3 regions of the Nocardioides faecalis genome follow, and region 1 is predicted to be linked to each of the others. Evidence: predicted binding sites of a transcription regulator. Region 1 holds the regulator's gene; each other region holds the start of a gene.
The links. Region 1 encodes HrcA, which represses chaperone genes, less so after heat shock. Its sites were predicted from a motif close to TTGGCACTCGNNNNNNNCGAGTGCCAA; they were not measured.

Region 1 (5,808 bases):
GCCCGACCCCGCCGTGTGCCGCATCCGTGCCCACTGGCCCCGACCGAAGGAGACCCGATGAACGCCCGCGAGATGAAGGACCGTCTGCGCGAGGGGATCGCCGAGCGCGCCGGTCTGCGCGCCCGCGTGCGTGCGCTGGAGGCCGAGGTGCAGGAGAACCGGCAGCTGAACCGGCGCATCGCCGAGCTGACCGACGTCGTCGCCGAGCTGCTGATCCCGCTGGAGGAGCGTGACACCAAGCGGGTCGACGAGGTGCTGGAGCGCTACCGCAAGGGGCTCTGAGCCTCAGCGCTGACGAGGACCCGCCGGGCGGTGACGCGGCCGACCGTCAGGCGGTGACGAAGTCGATGAGCTCCTCGACCCGCCCGAGCAGAGCGGGCTCGAGGTCGGCGTAGGAGCTCACCTTCGACAGGATGTGCTTCCAGGCCCGGGCGATGTCGGCCTGGTCCCGGTGCGGCCAGCCCAGGTGCTGGCACACGCCCTTCTTCCACTCGATCGAGCGGGGGATGGTGGGCCACTCCTGCAGCCCGAGCCGGTCCGGCTTCACGGCCTGCCACACGTCCACGAACGGGTGGCCGACGATCCGCACGTGCTTGCCGACCGGCCCGCGGGCGATCGCGTCGGCGATCCGCGACTCCTTCGAGCCGCGGACCAGGTGGTCGACGAGCACGCCGACCCGGCGCTCGGGGCCCGGCTTGAACGAGACCAGGTGGTCGGCCAGGTCGTCGACGCCGCCGAGGTACTCCACCACCACGCCCTCGATGCGCAGGTCGTCGCCCCACACCTTCTCCACGAGCTCGGCGTCGTGGCGGCCCTCCACGAAGATCCGGCTGGCCCGCGCGACCCGCGCCTTGGCGTCGGGCACCGCGATCGACCCGCTGGCGGTGCGGGTGGGCCGGGCCGGGGCGGCGCCGGGGCGGACCGGAGCGGTGAGGATGACCGGCTTGCCCTCCAGCAGGAAGCCCGGGCCGAGGGGGAACGTACGGCGCTTGCCGCGCCGGTCCTCCAGCGTCAGCGTGTCCAGGTCGCGGTCGACCGCGACGATCTCGCCGCACCAGTCGGCGGTGACCTCCTCGACGACCAGCCCGAGGTCCGCGGGCGCCTCGACGGCGCGCCCGCGCTTCGGGACCTTCCAGTCGCCGGCCAGCACGTCGGTCCCATAGCGATCCACGAGGGAAGAATGTAGGTCGTCGTCGCCGCCGGACGGCGGAGCCGCGCCGGGTCCGCCCGGGCTCAGCCGGGCTCAGCCGGGATCTGCCGCGCTCGGCTGTGTCAGGGGTTACGCCGTGCCCGGTTCGGCGTCCGGGTCGGTGCCCGCGGCGGGGTCCTGATCGGTGTTCCGGCCGGCGTCGGGGTCGGTGTCCTGGCCGGGCTCGGGGTCCTGGTCGCCGCGCTTGCCCTCGGTGAGCAGCCCCTCGGCCGTCTCGCCGTCGGGCAGGCCCTCGGCCAGCGGGTTGTCCTCGCTCGGCACGAGGTCGTCGGGCAGGGCCTCGTCCGGGATGCCGACCGCGGTGGCGTCGTCGTCCGAGGGGTTCTCACTCCGGTGCTCGCTCATGCTCCGCGCAGTACCCGCACGGCGGCGGTACAGCCACCGCCTCCCAGGCTCAGGCGAGCGGCAGCTGGCGCCGGAGCGGGGGAAGGTGGGCGTAGCCCCGTCGTACGGCGTCCTCGAGGGCCTCGGCCGGGTAGGGCCACGACGCCGCGGCCAGGGCCTCGGTGACCGGGACGCCGCGCTGGGCGAGCTCGCGGATGGTCTCGGCGACGGCGCGCAGGTCGTCACACTGCTCCTCGACGAACCGGCGGTCGACGACGGCGCCGTGCCCGGGCACCACCACCGAGGCGGGGGTCAGCAGCGCGAGCACGAGGTCGAGGGTGGTGGGCCACTCCATCGGCCAGGAGTCGTCGCCCAGCGCCGGGGGCGCGGACTCCTCCACGAGGTCGCCGGCGAGCAGCACGTCCACGTCGGGCACCCGCGCCACCAGGTCGCCGGCGGTGTGCCCGCGGCCGGGGTGGACGAGCTCGAGCAGCCGGTCGCCGAGGTCGACGAAGGCGGCGCTGGAGAACGTGCGGTCCGCGGGCCGGACCTCCGTGGCCAGCACCTGCGCCGCGCGCGGGTCCTGCGGCGTGGCGGCGTAGGCGTCCTTCGCGCGTTGGGCGGCCTGGGGGGTGCGGGCGGCGGCCTCCTCGGTGGCGTGCACCGGCACCGTGCCGAGGGTGTCCAGCACGGTGGCGTTGCCGAGGGTGTGGTCGAAGTGCTCGTGGGTGTTCACCACCGCCACGAGCGGGCCGGGGGAGAGCCGGGCGACCTCGTCGAGCACCTCCCGGGCCGCGGCGTGCGAGCCGTGGGTGTCGACGAGCACGAAGCCGCGCTCGCCGGCCACGACGGTGAGGTTCAGGTCCAGCCAGGGATGGCGCAGGACCCAGACGCGGTCGGCGATCTCGGTGAACGGCACCGGCCCACCGTAGTCCGCCCCGGGTGGGGCCAGGCGGTCTCAGGCTGGCTCAGGCTGGCTCAGGCCGGCTGAGGAGGGCGGCTCAGGCCGGCTGAGGAGGGCGGCTCAGCAGATGCCGGCGTGCAGGGCGTCGCGCAGCAGGTCGCCGAGGTCGGCGGCGTCGGCTGCCCGGCGACCGAACGGCACCACGCTCTCGTGGGCGCCCGTGCGGTCCACCCAGCGCAGGAGCAGGCCGTCGGGGCGCAGGTCGGCCACGTGGACGCCGATGACGTCGCGGAGCGGGGTGGCGGTGCGGGCGGACACCGCGCGGCGCAGTTCGGCCTGGTGGCACAGGTCGGTGTGCTCGGCCGAGCGCTGGAGCAGGCCGCGGTTGAGGTCGTGGGCAGGAGAGGTGAACGCGGCGAGCGGGACCCCGATCCCGCTCACGGGGCCAGCCGCCGCGCCCGGACGGGACAGCACCGCGAGGTCGAGGTGGAGCGTGACCCGCAGCCGGACCGCGGTGCAGCACGAGCACTCTTCCAGGCCGGTGATCTCCAGGTGGCCGGAGAGGGTCAGGGTCGCGTCCCGGTCGGCGGTGCCCGGTCGGCCCAGGCCGGAGTGCACGGTCAGCACCGCGGCCGCGTTCCGGTGCGCGGCGAGGGCCAGCGGCGAGTCGGGGGCGCAGGAGAGGATCGGGTGCCCGGCGTGGTCCTGCAGCTCGACCTGGCCGTCGAGCGAGGCGGGGTCGGACACGCCGTCGAGGCGGAGCGTGAGGTCGGCGGGGCAGGCCAGGATGCTGCGCGCGGCGGCGGCCAAGCGGTGGCTGTCGACGCGATCAGTGGCTCCGGTGTCGAGCGACACGTTCCCTCCTCATTGGGTCGTTTAGGTGAGCCTAACCTATCTGGCTGTGGCCCGGGAAGCCGTCGCGTCGATCCCGTGTTGGCGCGTCTCGGCGCTAGGATTGGCACTCAGTGGGCCGGAGTGCCAGCGACGCCGCCTGTCGGCGTACGTCTCGGTGCCCCGGTTCTCGGCCGTAGCGGTGAGCAGCGGCAGCGAGTTGAAGCAGCGAGTTGTAGCAGCGAGTAGAGAGCAAGGAGGTCGGGCATGCAGGAGGAGCGCAGGCTCGCCGTCCTCCGCGCGATCGTGGAGGACTACGTCGCCACCGAGGACCCGGTGGGCTCGAAGGCACTGGTCGAGCGGCACCAGCTCAACGTCTCCCCGGCGACGATCCGCAACGACATGGCGGCGCTGGAGGAGGAGGGCTACCTGGCGCAGCCCCACACCAGCGCGGGGCGCGTGCCCACCGACAAGGGCTACCGGCTCTTCGTGGACCGCCTGTCCACGGTGAAGCCGACCACCGCCGCCGAGCGCCGCGCCATCGCCAACTTCCTCGACGGCGCCGTCGACCTCGACGACGTCGTACGACGCTCGGTGCGTCTGCTCGCACAGCTGACCCGGCAGGTGGCCGTGGTGCAGTACCCCTCGCTGTCGCGCTCCACGGTGCGCCACGTCGAGATCGTCGCGCTGACCTCGCGCCGGCTGCTGCTGGTGCTGATCCTCAGCTCGGGCCGGGTGGAGCAGCGGCTGGTCGAGCTCGACGCCGAGCTGAGCGAGGACGACCTCACCACGCTGCGCAGCCGGGTCAACCGCGCCGCGACCGGCGAGGTGATCGCCGAGGCGGCCAAGGCGCTCGGTGCGCTGGCCCACCCGGAGGAGGGGATGCCCGCCCCGTCCGCGGTGATGGTCGACGTCGTGGAGGCCCTGGTCGAGGCGATGAGCGACCACCGCTCCGACGAGCGCGTGGTCGTGGGCGGCACGGCCAACCTGGCGCGCTTCGGTGACGACTTCGACACCTCGGTCCGCCCGCTGCTCGAGGCGCTGGAGGAGCAGGTCGTGCTGCTCAAGCTGCTCGGCGAGGCCACCGCCGGCGGCGCGGTGACCGTCCGGATCGGTGCCGAGGGCCCCTACCAGGAGCTGGCCTCGACCAGCGTCGTGACCACCGGCTACGGCCCCGACGACGCGCTCTCCGCGCTGGGCATCGTGGGCCCCACCCGTATGGACTACCCAGGAACGATGGCGGCGGTGCGCGCGGTGGCACGCTACGTCTCGCGCATCCTCGACGAGAGCTGATTCGGCTCTCACCCCTATGGAGATATGAAGTGAGCAACGACCTCTACGAGCTGCTCGGCGTCCAGCGGGACGCCTCTGCGGACGAGATCAAGAAGGCCTACCGGCGCCTCGCCCGCCAGCTGCACCCCGACGTCAACCCCGACGCGGAGAGCCAGGAGCGGTTCAAGCAGGTGACCGCCGCCTACGAGGTGCTCTCCGACCCGCAGAAGCGGGCGGCCTACGACCGCGGCGGCGACCCCTTCGGCGGCGGCTTCGGTGCCGGCCAGGGAGCCGGGTTCTCCTTCACCGACATCATGGATGCCTTCTTCGGCGGCGGGGCCGGCGGCCCGGGCGGCGGGCGCGGCCCGCGTCCGCGCGTGCGCCGCGGCCAGGACGCGCTGATCCGCCTGGAGATCGACCTCGCCGAGGCCGCCTTCGGCGTCTCCCGCGAGCTCAAGGTCGACACCGCGGTGCGGTGCACCACCTGCGACGGGGAGGGCGCGGCGCCCGGCAGCCACCCGGTGCCGTGCGAGACCTGCCGCGGCGCCGGCGAGGTCGCGCAGGTGCAGCGCTCCTTCCTCGGCGAGATCCGGACGCTGCGTCCCTGCGCCGCCTGCCGCGGCTTCGGCACGATCATCCCCGACCCGTGCCGGGAGTGCTCCGGCGACGGCCGGGTGCGCTCGCGCCGCACGCTGACCGTCAAGATCCCGGCCGGCGTCGACACCGGCACCCGGGTCCAGCTCAGCGAGCAGGGCGAGGTCGGCCCCGGCGGCGGTCCCGCCGGCGACCTGTACGTCGAGATCCACGTCGCCGCCCACCCGGTCTTCGACCGGCACGGCAACGACCTGCACTGCTCGGTGACGGTGCCGATGGCGGCGGCCGCGCTCGGCACCACCTTCACCCTGCCCACCCTGGAGGCCGACCTCGAGCAGGGCGCCGGCTCCGGCGTGGAGACCGAGTTCGAGCTCGTCATCCCGCCCGGCACCCAGTCGGGCCACCAGGAGGTGCTCCGCGGGCGCGGCGTGCCCGGCCTGCGCGGCGGGCGGGGCGACCTGGTCGTCTCGGTCGCGGTGGAGACGCCCACCAAGCTCGACGCCCGCCAGGAGGAGCTGCTGCGCGAGCTGGCCGCGATCCGCGGCGAGGAGCAGCCCGACGGCGACGTCCGCCCGGCCCACAAGTCGGTCTTCGGGCGCCTGCGCGACGCCTTCACCGCGCACTGAGCCGGTGACGCTGCCCCAGCACCTCGTCCCCAGCCTCGCCGACGTGC
Region 2 (5,808 bases), 510 kb from region 1:
CCTCGCTCCAAGCAGGGCACCGCGCTGGGGATCCAGGCCGGCATCGGCAACTTCGGCGTCTCGGCCGTGCAGCTGCTGACGCCCTATCTGATCGCCCTCTCGTGGCTGGCCTTCATCGGGGGCTCGCAGACCATCTCGCAGCCGGGCAAGGAGCCCGAGGAGGTCTGGTACCAGAACGCCGCCTTCGTCTGGATCCCCCTGATGGTCCTCGCGGCGATCCTGGCCTGGACGATGCTCAAGTCGGTGCCGATCAAGGCCAGCATCCGCCAGCAGTTCGACATCTTCGGCAACGTCGACACCTGGCTGATGACCCTGCTCTACATCATGACCTTCGGCACCTTCGCCGGCCTCTCGGCGCAGTTCGGGCTGCTGATGGGCGAGCTCTACGGCAGCGCGAACCCCGACATCGTCCAGGGATCCGGCGCCGACGCCACCGTGCTGGTCGAGGGATACGCCGTGCCCGACGCCGCGAAGTACGTCTTCCTCGGCCCCCTGGTCGGCGCCGGCGCCCGGGTGCTGTTCTCACCGCTCACCGACCGCATGGGCGGCGCCATCTGGACACTGGTCTCCGGCGTGGGACTGGTGGCCTCGATCGCCTTCACCATCACGACCTTGAGCCCCGACACCACCTCTGCCGCCACCTTGGAGAGCGGGTTCGACCAGTTCCTCTGGGGGATGCTCGCGATCTTCCTCTTCGCCGGGATCGGCAACGCCTCGACGTTCAAACAGATGCCGATGATCTTCGAGAAACGTCAGGCCGGTGGCGTGATCGGCTGGACCGCCGCGATCGCGGCGTTCGGTCCCTTCTTCTTCGGCGTCGGCGTGACGTCGATGGGCCCGGTGGCCTTCTTCGCCATCGGCATCGCCTGGGCGGTGATGTGCGTGGTCGTCACCTGGGTGCGCTATGCCCGCAAGGGCGCTCCGAAGCCCGGCTGAGGCTGCTGCTCGGGCTGGGAAAACGACGGGACCCCGCCGTACCTTCAGGTACGACGGGGTCCTGTCGATCTTCGCTGGACGCCGGAGCGTCCGTGCTCGGATCAGAAGTCCATGCCACCCATGCCACCGGTCGGGTCGCCGCCCATGGGCGCCGCCTTCTCCGGCTTGTCGGCCACGACGGCCTCGGTGGTGAGGAACAGTGCGGCGATCGACGCGGCGTTCTGCAGCGCCGAGCGGGTCACCTTGGCCGGGTCGATGATGCCCGCGGCCAGCAGGTCGACGTACTCGCCGGTGGCGGCGTTGAGGCCCTCGCCGGCGGGGAGGTTCGCGACCTTCTCCGCCACGACGCCGCCCTCGAGGCCGGCGTTGATGGCGATCTGCTTCAGCGGCGCCGACAGCGCGACCTTGACGATGTTGGCACCAGTGGCCTCGTCGCCGGTCAGCTCGAGCGTGTCGAACGCAGTGGCACCGGCCTGGACCAGGGCGACACCACCACCGGGCAGGATGCCCTCCTCGACGGCCGCCTTCGCGTTGCGCACGGCGTCCTCGATGCGGTGCTTGCGCTCCTTGAGCTCGACCTCGGTGGCCGCGCCGACCTTGATGACGGCCACGCCGCCGGCCAGCTTGGCGAGGCGCTCCTGGAGCTTCTCGCGGTCGTAGTCGGAGTCCGACTTCTCGATCTCGGCGCGGATCTGGTTGACCCGACCCTCGATCTGGGCGGCGTCGCCGGCGCCCTCGACGATGGTGGTCTCGTCCTTGGTGATGACGACCTTGCGGGCCTGGCCGAGCAGCTCGAGACCGGCGGTCTCCAGCTTGAGGCCGACCTCCTCGGAGATGACCTGGCCGCCGGTGAGGATCGCGATGTCCTGCAGCATGGCCTTGCGGCGGTCGCCGAAGCCGGGGGCCTTGACCGCGACCGACTTGAAGGTGCCGCGGATCTTGTTGACGACCAGGGTCGACAGCGCCTCGCCGTCGACGTCCTCGGCGAGGATGACGAGCGGCTTGCCCGACTGCATGACCTTCTCCAGCAGCGGCAGCAGGTCCTTGACGTTGCTGATCTTGGAGTTGGCGATCAGCACGTAGGCGTCCTCGAGGACGGTCTCCATGCGCTCGGGGTCGGTGACGAAGTAGGCCGAGATGTAGCCCTTGTCGAACCGCATGCCCTCGGTGAGCTCCAGGTCGATGCCGAAGGTGTTCGACTCCTCGACCGTGATCACGCCCTCCTTGCCGACCTTGTCCATCGCCTCGGCGATGGCGTCGCCGACGGTGGTGTCGCCACCGGCGGAGATGGTCGCGGTCGCGGCGATCTGCTCGCGAGTCTCGACCTCCTTGGCCTGGCTGAGGAGCTGCTCGGTGACAGCGCTCACGGCAGCCTCGATGCCCCGCTTGAGGCCCATCGGGTTGGCCCCGGCGGCCACGTTGCGCAGACCCTCCTTGACGAGGGCCTGGGCGAGGACGGTCGCGGTCGTCGTGCCGTCACCGGCGACGTCGTCGGTCTTCTTCGCGACCTCCTTGACCAGCTCGGCGCCGATCTTCTCGTAGGGGTCCTCGAGCTCGATCTCCTTGGCGATGGAGACACCGTCGTTGGTGATGGTGGGGGCGCCCCACTTCTTCTCCAGGACGACGTTGCGGCCCTTGGGGCCCAGGGTGACCTTGACGGCGTCGGCGAGCGTGTTCATGCCACGCTCGAGGCCGCGCCGGGCCTCCTCGTTGAAAGCAATCAGCTTCGACATATCTCCTGCGATCCTCTGTGTGTATCGGGTGGATCTTGTGGGTGCGATCAGTACGCGGTGCGGCCGGGGAGGCGGGTCGGGGTCCGTGCTCGGACGACCTCTCCCCACCGGGGCTTTTTGTCACTCTCAATGCGAGAGTGCCAGTGCCCATGTTTAGCACTCGCCCATGGCGAGTGCAAGCGAGGGGCGGGTGTGGCAGGTGGGTCCATTGCGCTGCGCGCGACCCCCGGCGCGCTCTAGCCTTTGCCCACCGGCACCCCGTGCCGACCCGACCCAGGGAGGACCCCCTTGCTCATGCTCCACCCGACCCCTGAGAACGAGTCGAGGCGCTCCCCGGAGCACGCGCCGGAGGAGACGGGCGCGCAGGTGGGTGCCGAGCGGCCGCTGGCTGGCCGCGTCGCCGTCGTCACCGGCGCCAGCAGCGGGCTCGGTCTCGCGTTCGCACGGCTGCTGGGCCGCGCCGGCGCACAGGTCATGGTGGCGGCACTGCCCGGCAGCGGCGTGGACGACGCGGTGGGCTCCCTTCGCGCCGACGGCCTGCAGGCCCACGGTCACGAGCTCGACGTCGCCGACCTCCCGGCGGTCGAGGCGCTCGCCGCACGCGCCCGCGACCTGGGCCCGCTGGGCGTGTGGGTCAACAACGCCGGCGCCCCCGGGGTCTACGGCCCCGCCCACCTCGTGCCCTCGGCGGTGTTCGAGCGGGTGCTGGACGCCAACGTGCGTGGCGTCTTCCACGGCACCCGTACGGCGGTCGCCGCCATGCTCGCCGAGGCCAGCACCGACCCCACGCGCGCTGTCGGCCACGTGGTCAACGTGTGGGGCAAGGGCGCCACGAAGCCGGTGCCGATGCAGAGCGCCTACGCCAGCTCCAAGGCCTGGAACCGCGCCTTCACCCGCACCGTGCGCGCCGAGCTCGCCGGCACCGGCGTGCGCGTGCACGGCTTCGACCCCGGCCTCGTCCGCACCGAGATGCTCTCCCGGGTCACGGTCGCGCCGGGCATGGAGCGCCGGGTGCGGGCCCTGCCGTACGTCGCCGCCCTGTGGGGCCAGAGCCCCGAGGACGCCGCCGCCCCGCTGCTGCCGCTGCTGCTCGAGGGCCGCGACGACCACCGCGACCTCACGCTGGGCACCGTGCTCGGCCGCGGGGTGCGCTCCGTGGCCCGCGGCGAGCTGCGCTCGAGTCGCCGGATGAAGCTCGACGTGCGGGTGCTCGAGGACTGAGGGCCGGGCTCCCCCGCCACCGCGCTGCGGCCCTCAGGCTCCGGGCGCCGCCGTGATGATCGTCGGCTCGTGGCGCACGGGGAACGCCACGGAGGCGGCGATGAAACAGTTCGCACTCGCCTCGGCGTGGATCTCGCGCGCCAGCACCACCTGCGCCGGGTCGGTGATGCACACCCGCGGACGGAGGGTGACCGAGGTGAACCGCCCGCCCTGGCCGACCTGCGCCAAGGCGCCGACCGGCGCGTCGTCGTACGCCGTCACCACGATGCCGTGCCGCACCGCCGAGTGCAGGTAGGACAGCAGGTGGCACTGCGAGAGCGCCGCGAGCAGCAGCTCCTCGGGGTTCCAGCGCCCCGGGTCGCCGCGGAAGGCTGCGTCGGCGGAGGCGAGCAGGTCGGGCTTGCCCTCGGCGCGCACCAGCACGTCGCGCCCGTAGTCGCGGTAGCCGCTGGTGCCGGTGCCGCGATCGCCCTGCCAGGCGAGGAAGAGGCGGTAGTGGTGGTCGGCCATGTCCCCATCCTGCCGCCCCCCGCCGCGCTCCGCGGAGGGACGATGGTCCCAACAGGGGAACGAAAGTCCCGGACCCCTTGGCGAGAACACGTTCTACTTGGCATGGTTTGCCTGTGACCCAGACCACAACCGCCCCGTCCCGCCCCTTCACCCTCGCCGACGTGCTCGAGGTGATGGCCGACACCATCCCGGACCGGACCGCGATCTTCACGATGGAGCGGACCTACACCTTCGCCGAGCTGGACGAGCGGGCCAACCGGGTGGCCAACCACCTGCTCGAGGCGGGCATCCAGCCCGGGGACCACGTGGCGGTGCACTCGGCGAACCGCATCGAGTGGATCGATGCGTTCTACGGCTGCTTCAAGGCACGCGCCGTGCCGATCAACATCAACTACAAGTACAAGCACGACGAGCTCGCCTACCTCTACGACAACGCCGACTGCGTCGCGGCGTTCGTGGCCCCCGAGCACGTCGAGGCGCTCGGCGAGCTCGACACCCCGCAGCTGCGGCACTGCCTCGTGCTGGGCGAGGAGTACGACGCCGCGATGGCCGCCGCCTCCCCCGAGCGGCCGGCGGTCCAGCGCTCCAGCGACGACCACTACGTCATCTACACCGGCGGCACCACCGGGCTGCCCAAGGGCGTGACCTGGCGTCAGGAGGACCTGATGCGCGCCGCCCTCAACGCCAGCCGCTTCGGCGCACCGATGGAGTCGATCGAGCAGCTGGCGGGTGAGGCGGCGGCCAACGAGAACCCGATGGTGCTGCTGGCCTGCGGCCCGATGATGCACGGCGGCAGCCAGTGGATCCTCGGCAACGGCCACGTCGCGGGCTTCACGGTGGCACTGTTCACCGAGCCCCACTTCGACCCCGAGAAGATCCTCGACCTGGTCGACGCCGCGGGCGTGGTGTCGCTGACCTTCCTCGGCGACGCGATGGGCCGCCCGGTGGCGGAGACCATCCTGGCCCACCCCGACCGCTGGGACCTGTCCAGCCTGATGGCGGTCTCCAACGGCGCCGCCCCGTTGTCCGAGGGGGTGCGCGAGGAGATCCGTCGCGCGCTGCCCGGCCGCTTCATCCTCGACACCTACGGCTCCTCGGAGTCCGGCGCCGGCGGCTCCCGGATGGACGACGGCACCGGCGATGCCGCGGGCGCGCCGAAGTTCACCTTCGACGCCAACGCGGAGGTCTTCGGGCCCGACGACAAGCCGGTCCCGGTCGGCGAGGTGGGCATCCTCGCGCGCCGCGGGGCGATCCCGCTGGGCTACCACAAGGACCCGGTGAAGACCGCAGCCACCTTCAAGGAGATCGACGGCGTGCGCTGGTCGATCACCGGCGACATGGCGCGGCGCGAGGAGGACGGCGCGATCACCGTGCTCGGGCGCGGCTCGGTGTGCATCAACACCGGCGG
Region 3 (5,808 bases), 1.9 Mb from region 1:
GTTCATCAGCTCGGACGAGGTCGACCGGTTGTGGCAGGTCTGCCAGCCGGTGCTCGACTGCCGCCCGACGGTGCACCCGTACGCGCAGGGGACGTGGGGTCCTGCCGCCGCGCTCGACCTGCCCATCGACGGCTGGCGGCTGAGCAGCCACGGCCCGGACCCGGCGCTCTCGGGCAGCGAGAAGGACTGAGGAAACCCGGGGGGCCTCAGCGCCGCAGGTCGCCCAGGGCGATCCGCACGGTCAGGGTGTCCCCGGTGACCCGGATCCGCCCCCGCATGCCCGCGGCCAGCACCATGGGCAGCACCGCGGGGCTCTCCGAGGGCGCGGTGAGCACGATCTCGTCGGCGCCCGCGGCCCGGGCGGCACGGGCGACGTCGGCGAGCAGACGGGTGCCGAGGCCGCGGCGCTGCCAGGCGGGGTCGACCCACAGGTCCACCGGCCAGGCCTCGCCGTCCGCCGCGGGCGGGGTGACCTCGGCGCGACCGGCGACGTGGCCGGCGACGACCGCGGCGACCACGCGGCCGGTGGTGACGTAGTCCGGCTCGAAGCCGCCGGTGCCCGAGGGCACCGCCGGCGCGACCGGCACCCGCGCGGTGAGGGCGTCGCCGAGCAGGTCGGCCAGCGCCTCGGCGCGGGCCCGCTCGGTGGCGGTGAAGGGCGGGTCGCGACGGATCTGGATCGTGGTGTGGTCGCCCACGCTCATCTCGAGCACGTCCTGGTGGGCCTCCCCCGGCTCGATGTCGGCGTCGAAGAGGTGGGCGACGATCTCGGGGAAGCGGGACGGCTCGGCGATGATCGCGCGCACCGCCCGCACGTAGCGGGTGGGCTGGTCCTCCAGCGCGGCGCCGCCGACCTGGGTCGCGCAGACCGCCTGGCCGCCCGCCGCCCTCGCCATCTCGACGACCTGCTCGCGCGAGAGCTCCGCCGGCGCCTCGACGACGAGCTCGTCGGTGATCTCGCCGCCGTCGGGAAGGACCTGCACGGCGCGGATGTCGACGCCGGCGCCTCCGCACGCAGCGGCGAGCTGGGCGAGCGCACCCGGTCGGTCCATCAGGCCGACCCGGACGCGCCACAGCATGCGTCCACTATGCCCCGCGTCGGTGTCGCGCAGCCGACCTGCAGGTTTCACGGCGACGACATACCGAGGATCGGGGACGTGGCGAGCGTGCACCGGCCCGTCGGCGGGTCAGGTAGGCCGGGATGGGTCGGGGCAGGTCAGGGTGGGAAGCAGACGAGCCCGCCCCGGACGTACCGGGACGGGCTCGCGTGCGGATCAGGAGCGATCAGTGGCCGTGGCCGTGACCGTGACCGGCGGCGGCCGCCGGCTCCTCCTCCTCGGGCTTGTCGACGATCAGGACCTCCGTGGTGAGCAGCATGGCCGCCACCGAGACCGCGTTCGCCAGCGCCGACCGGGTCACCTTGACCGGGTCGATGACGCCCTGGGCGACCAGGTCGCCGTACTCGCCGGTGGCGGCGTTGTAGCCGTTGCCGACACCGAGCTCGCGGACCTTGTTGGTCACCACGTAGCCGTTCTCGCCGCCGTTCTCGGCGATCCAGCGCAGCGGCTCATCGGCGGCCTTGCGCACGATGCGCACGCCGAAAGCCTCGTCGCCCGTCAGGCCCAGGTCGTCGTCCAGCACGGAGACCGCGTGCACGAGGGCGGAGCCGCCACCGGGCACGATGCCCTCCTCGATCGCGGCGCGCGTCGCGGAGACGGCGTCCTCGATGCGGTGCTTCTTCTCCTTGAGCTCGACCTCGGTGTGGGCACCGACCTTGATCACCACGACGCCGCCGGCCAGCTTGGCCAGCCGCTCCTGCAGCTTCTCGGTGTCCCAGTCGGAGTCGGAGACCTCGATCTCCTTCTTGATCTGCTCGACCCGGCCGGCGACCTCGGTCGCCTCGCCGGCGCCGTCGATGATCGTGGTGTTGTCCTTGGTGACCACGACGCGACGGGCCTGGCCAAGGACGTCGAGACCCACCTGGTCGAGCTTGAGCCCGACCTCGGGGGCGATGACCTGCCCACCGGTGAGCACCGCGATGTCCTGCAGCATCGCCTTGCGGCGGTCGCCGAAGGCCGGGGCCTTCACCGCGACGGCGTTGAAGGTGCCGCGGATCTTGTTGACCACCAGGGTCGACAGCGCCTCGCCGTCGACGTCCTCGGCGAGGATGAACAGCGGCTTGCCGGCCTGGATGACCTTCTCCAGCAGGGGCAGCAGCTCAGCGATCGCGGAGATCTTGCCCTGGTGGATGAGGATGTACGGGTCGTCGAGGACCGCCTCCTGGCGCTCCGCGTCGGTGACGAAGTACGCCGAGATGAAGCCCTTGTCGAACTGCATGCCCTCGGTGAACTCGAGCTCGGTGGAGGGGGTGTTGGACTCCTCGACCGTGATCACGCCGTCCTTGCCGACCTTGCCGAAGGCCTCGGCCAGCAGCTCGCCGATGTGGGCGTCGCGGGAGGAGACCGTCGCCACGGAGGCGATGTCCTTCTCGTCGTCGACGTCGCGGGCGGCGGCCTTGAGCGCGTCGCCGACAGCAGCCGCGGCCGCGTCCATGCCGCGCTTGAGACCCATCGGGTTCACGCCGGCGGCAACCGCGCGCAGGCCCTCGTGGACGAGCGCCTGGGCCAGGACCGTGGCGGTCGTCGTACCGTCACCGGCGACGTCGTTGGTCTTGGTGGCGACCTCCTTGGTGAGCTGCGCACCGAGGTTCTCGAACGGGTCGTCGAGCTCGACCTCACGAGCGACGGTCACGCCGTCGTTGGTGATCGTCGGCGCTCCCCACTTCTTGTCCAGCACGACGTAGCGGCCCTTCGGGCCGAGCGTCACCTTGACGGTGTTCGCGAGGGCATCGACGCCGCGCTCGAGCGCGCGCCGTGCGTCCTCGTTGAACTCCAGGATCTTGGGCATTGACTACTCCTTGGGAAGTGCCGAAGGCGTCACGCGGTCCAGCTGCGTGACGCCTCCGAGCAGCATCGAGTGCTTGGATCAGGCCAGGACGGCGAGGACGTCGCGGGCCGAGAGGATCAGGAACTCCTCGCCGCCGTACTTGACCTCGGTGCCGCCGTACTTGCTGTAGATGACCTTGTCGCCGACGCTCACGTCGACCGGGACACGGTTGCCGTTGTCGTCGATGCGGCCGGGGCCGACAGCGAGGACCTCGCCCTCCTGCGGCTTCTCCTTGGCCGTGTCAGGGATGACCAGACCGGAGGCGGTGGTCTGCTCGGCCTCGAGGGGCTTGACGACGATGCGGTCCTCGAGCGGCTTGATGTTGACCGACACGATGTCGACCTCCACTTTCTAGGGCTGATGCGATGGTTGCTGCTTGGTTCGTGGTGCGGTCGCGGGCACCTGGGCGCCCTCGACCGGCGTTGGCACACTCGGTACGAGAGTGCCAAAGGTGAAACTAGCACTCTGTGTCAGTGAGTGCCAGAGGCGGCCGGGGCATGCGCCCGCTGCCAAGGCGCAAAGTGGTTGACCCGGGTCGCGTGGACGCGGAAGCGTGAGCCCCATGTTCGCTGCGCTGGGCCGCTTCGTGACCCGATTCCGCTGGTTCGTCATCGCCGCCTGGCTGCTGCTGGCCGTCGTCGTGAGCGCCAGCGCCCCGGCACTGGAGTCCACCCAGGACAACTCCGAGTTCCTGCCCGAGCACTACGAGTCGGTCCAGGCGCTGGCGTTGCAGGAGGAGAAGTTCTCCGACGCCTTCTCCCCCGGCGCGATCCTCGTCGTCGAGCGCGAGGACGGTGGCGAGCTCACCGCCGCGGACCAGGCCGCCGTCGGCACCCTTGCCACCCAGCTCGCCCCCGAGCTGGGCACGAAGACCTTCCAGCCGCTGGTGATCGCCCAGGACGAGCAGGGCAAGCCCAACCTCTCGCCGGACGCGAAGGTCATGTTCGCGGTCATCCCGCTGGCCGAGGACGCCAGCGGGTACGACGCCCAGGCGTTCGAGGACGGCCAGGCGCTGCGCGACGCGATCGACGAGCTCACCGAGGACACCGGCCTCGAGGTGCGGGCGACCGGCACCGTGCCGCAAGGCCTGGACTCGCAGGAGTCCGGTGAGCGGGCGCTGCTCGTCGTCGGCATCGCCACCATCGTGCTCATCGTCGGGCTGCTGGCGCTGATCTTCCGCAGCGTGCTGATCTGCCTGCTCCCGCTCGTCACCGTCGGCATCGTCTCGGTGATCGCGACCGGTGTGATCGGGTGGGCCAACGCGGCCTTCGACCTCAAGGCCGACTCCTCCGTCGAGCAGATCCTGGTCGTGGTGCTGTACGGCGTCGGCACCGACTACATCCTGTTCTTCCTCTTCCGCCACCGCGAGCGGCTGCGCCAGGGCGCGTCGGTGCAGAGCTCGGTGGTGCACAGCCTCGACCGGGCCGGCGAGGCGATCGCCTCGGCCGGTGGCGCGGTGATCGTGGCCTTCATGGCGCTGGTCCTCAGCTCGCTGAGCATCTTCCGCGCGATCGGCCCGGCGCTGGCGATCGCCGTGTTCGTCACGCTGCTCGCCGCGCTCACCCTCGTGCCCGCCCTGGTCTCGCTGCTCGGCAAGGCGCTGTTCTGGCCGTCGAAGGCCTGGCAGAAGGAGCCGAAGCACGGCGCCTTCATCCGGATCGGGCGGACCGTGGGCCGCCGCCCCGGGCGCACCGCGCTGGTCTCCGGTGGCGTGATGGCGGTGCTGGCGATCTTCGCGCTCGGCTTCAACCCGTCCTTCGACTTCAACTCCAGCCTGCCCGAGGGGGTGGAGTCCACCGAGGCGCTGGAGACCTTCCAGGAGAACTTCTCCGCGGGCGCCGCCGAGCCGGTCCCGGTGCTCCTCGACACCGACGGCACCGAGGTCGGCGGCGACGAGCTCGCCGCGTTCGGCGCCGCGCTCGGTGAGGCGCAGGGGGTCGACGCGGTCAGCGAGCCGGTGCCCGCCAAGGACGGCACCGCGTTCCAGTACTACCTCACCCTCGCCGATGACCCGACCTCCGACGCGGCGCAGGACAACGTCGGCGGACCGATCCGCGACGTCGCCCACGACGCCGCCCCCGAGGGCACCGAGGCCTTCGTCGGCGGCACCCCCGGCATCTTCGCCGACATGTCCTCGGCGATGGCCCGCGACTACCGGGTCGTCTTCCCCGTCGCGGCCGGCGTGATCCTGCTGATCCTGGCGCTGCTGCTGCGCAGCCTGGTCGCGCCCTGGTTCCTGATGGCCGCGGTCGGCCTCGGCTTCGCCGCCACCCTGGGCCTGACCGTCATCGCCTTCCAGCTCATCGGGGACGAGACCGGCCTGATCTTCATCCTCCCGATCTACATCTACCTGTTCGTGACCGCCCTGGGCACCGACTACAACATCTTGATGATCGCCCGGCTGCGCGAGGAAGGCCGTGAGGGCCATGACCCGCACGCCGCCGCGGCGCAGGCGGTCACCCACGCCGGGCCCACGATCGGTGCCGCCGGCCTGATCCTGGCCGGCACCTTCGCCTCCCTGATGCTGGCCGGCAACACGCTGCTGGTGTCGATGGGCTTCGCGCTCGCCGTCGGCATCTTGATCGTGGCGTTCGTGATGTCGATGTTCTTCACCCCCGCGTTGACCTCGCTGCTCGGGCACGCGGCCTGGTGGCCCGGGCACGGCGACCGGGCCCGCCCCGACGGGCGCGACGGGCGCGACGGGCGCGACGGGCACGACGGGCACGGACCCGACGACGGTCCCGCACCCGAGGCGGTGACGGCGGGGTCCAGCCGCTGACGGGCGACCTGACAGGATCACCGGGTGGACCTCGAGACCTTCCGGTGGCTGCTGGGCGACGACGGTCAGGCGCTGCTGGCCGA

Region 2: the regulator HrcA is predicted to act here: its motif matches at 2,823-2,849, upstream of groL (chaperonin GroEL).
Region 3: the regulator HrcA is predicted to act here: its motif matches at 3,404-3,430, upstream of groES (co-chaperone GroES).

What each region holds. Positions count from the first base shown of each region.
Region 1 is NZ_CP074406.1:1,270,081-1,275,888, forward strand. It holds gene KG111_RS05855 (LicD family protein) at 1-61, shown strand, start outside; gene KG111_RS05860 (DUF6752 domain-containing protein) at 58-282, shown strand; gene KG111_RS05865 (DUF3097 domain-containing protein) at 329-1,171, opposite strand; gene KG111_RS05870 (hypothetical protein) at 1,280-1,555, opposite strand; gene KG111_RS05875 (MBL fold metallo-hydrolase) at 1,605-2,453, opposite strand; gene KG111_RS05880 (hypothetical protein) at 2,559-3,293, opposite strand; gene hrcA (heat-inducible transcriptional repressor HrcA) at 3,537-4,562, shown strand; gene dnaJ (molecular chaperone DnaJ) at 4,592-5,761, shown strand; gene KG111_RS05895 (16S rRNA (uracil(1498)-N(3))-methyltransferase) at 5,766-5,808, shown strand, end outside.
Region 2 is NZ_CP074406.1:761,918-767,725, reverse strand. It holds gene KG111_RS03560 (MFS transporter) at 1-936, shown strand, start outside; gene groL (chaperonin GroEL) at 1,038-2,669, opposite strand; gene KG111_RS03550 (SDR family NAD(P)-dependent oxidoreductase) at 2,964-3,890, shown strand; gene KG111_RS03545 (OsmC family protein) at 3,924-4,400, opposite strand; gene KG111_RS03540 (AMP-binding protein) at 4,514-5,808, shown strand, end outside.
Region 3 is NZ_CP074406.1:3,132,514-3,138,321, forward strand. It holds gene zwf (glucose-6-phosphate dehydrogenase) at 1-190, shown strand, start outside; gene KG111_RS14730 (GNAT family N-acetyltransferase) at 207-1,079, opposite strand; gene groL (chaperonin GroEL) at 1,285-2,907, opposite strand; gene groES (co-chaperone GroES) at 2,986-3,279, opposite strand; gene KG111_RS14745 (MMPL family transporter) at 3,509-5,725, shown strand; gene KG111_RS14750 (class I SAM-dependent methyltransferase) at 5,750-5,808, shown strand, end outside.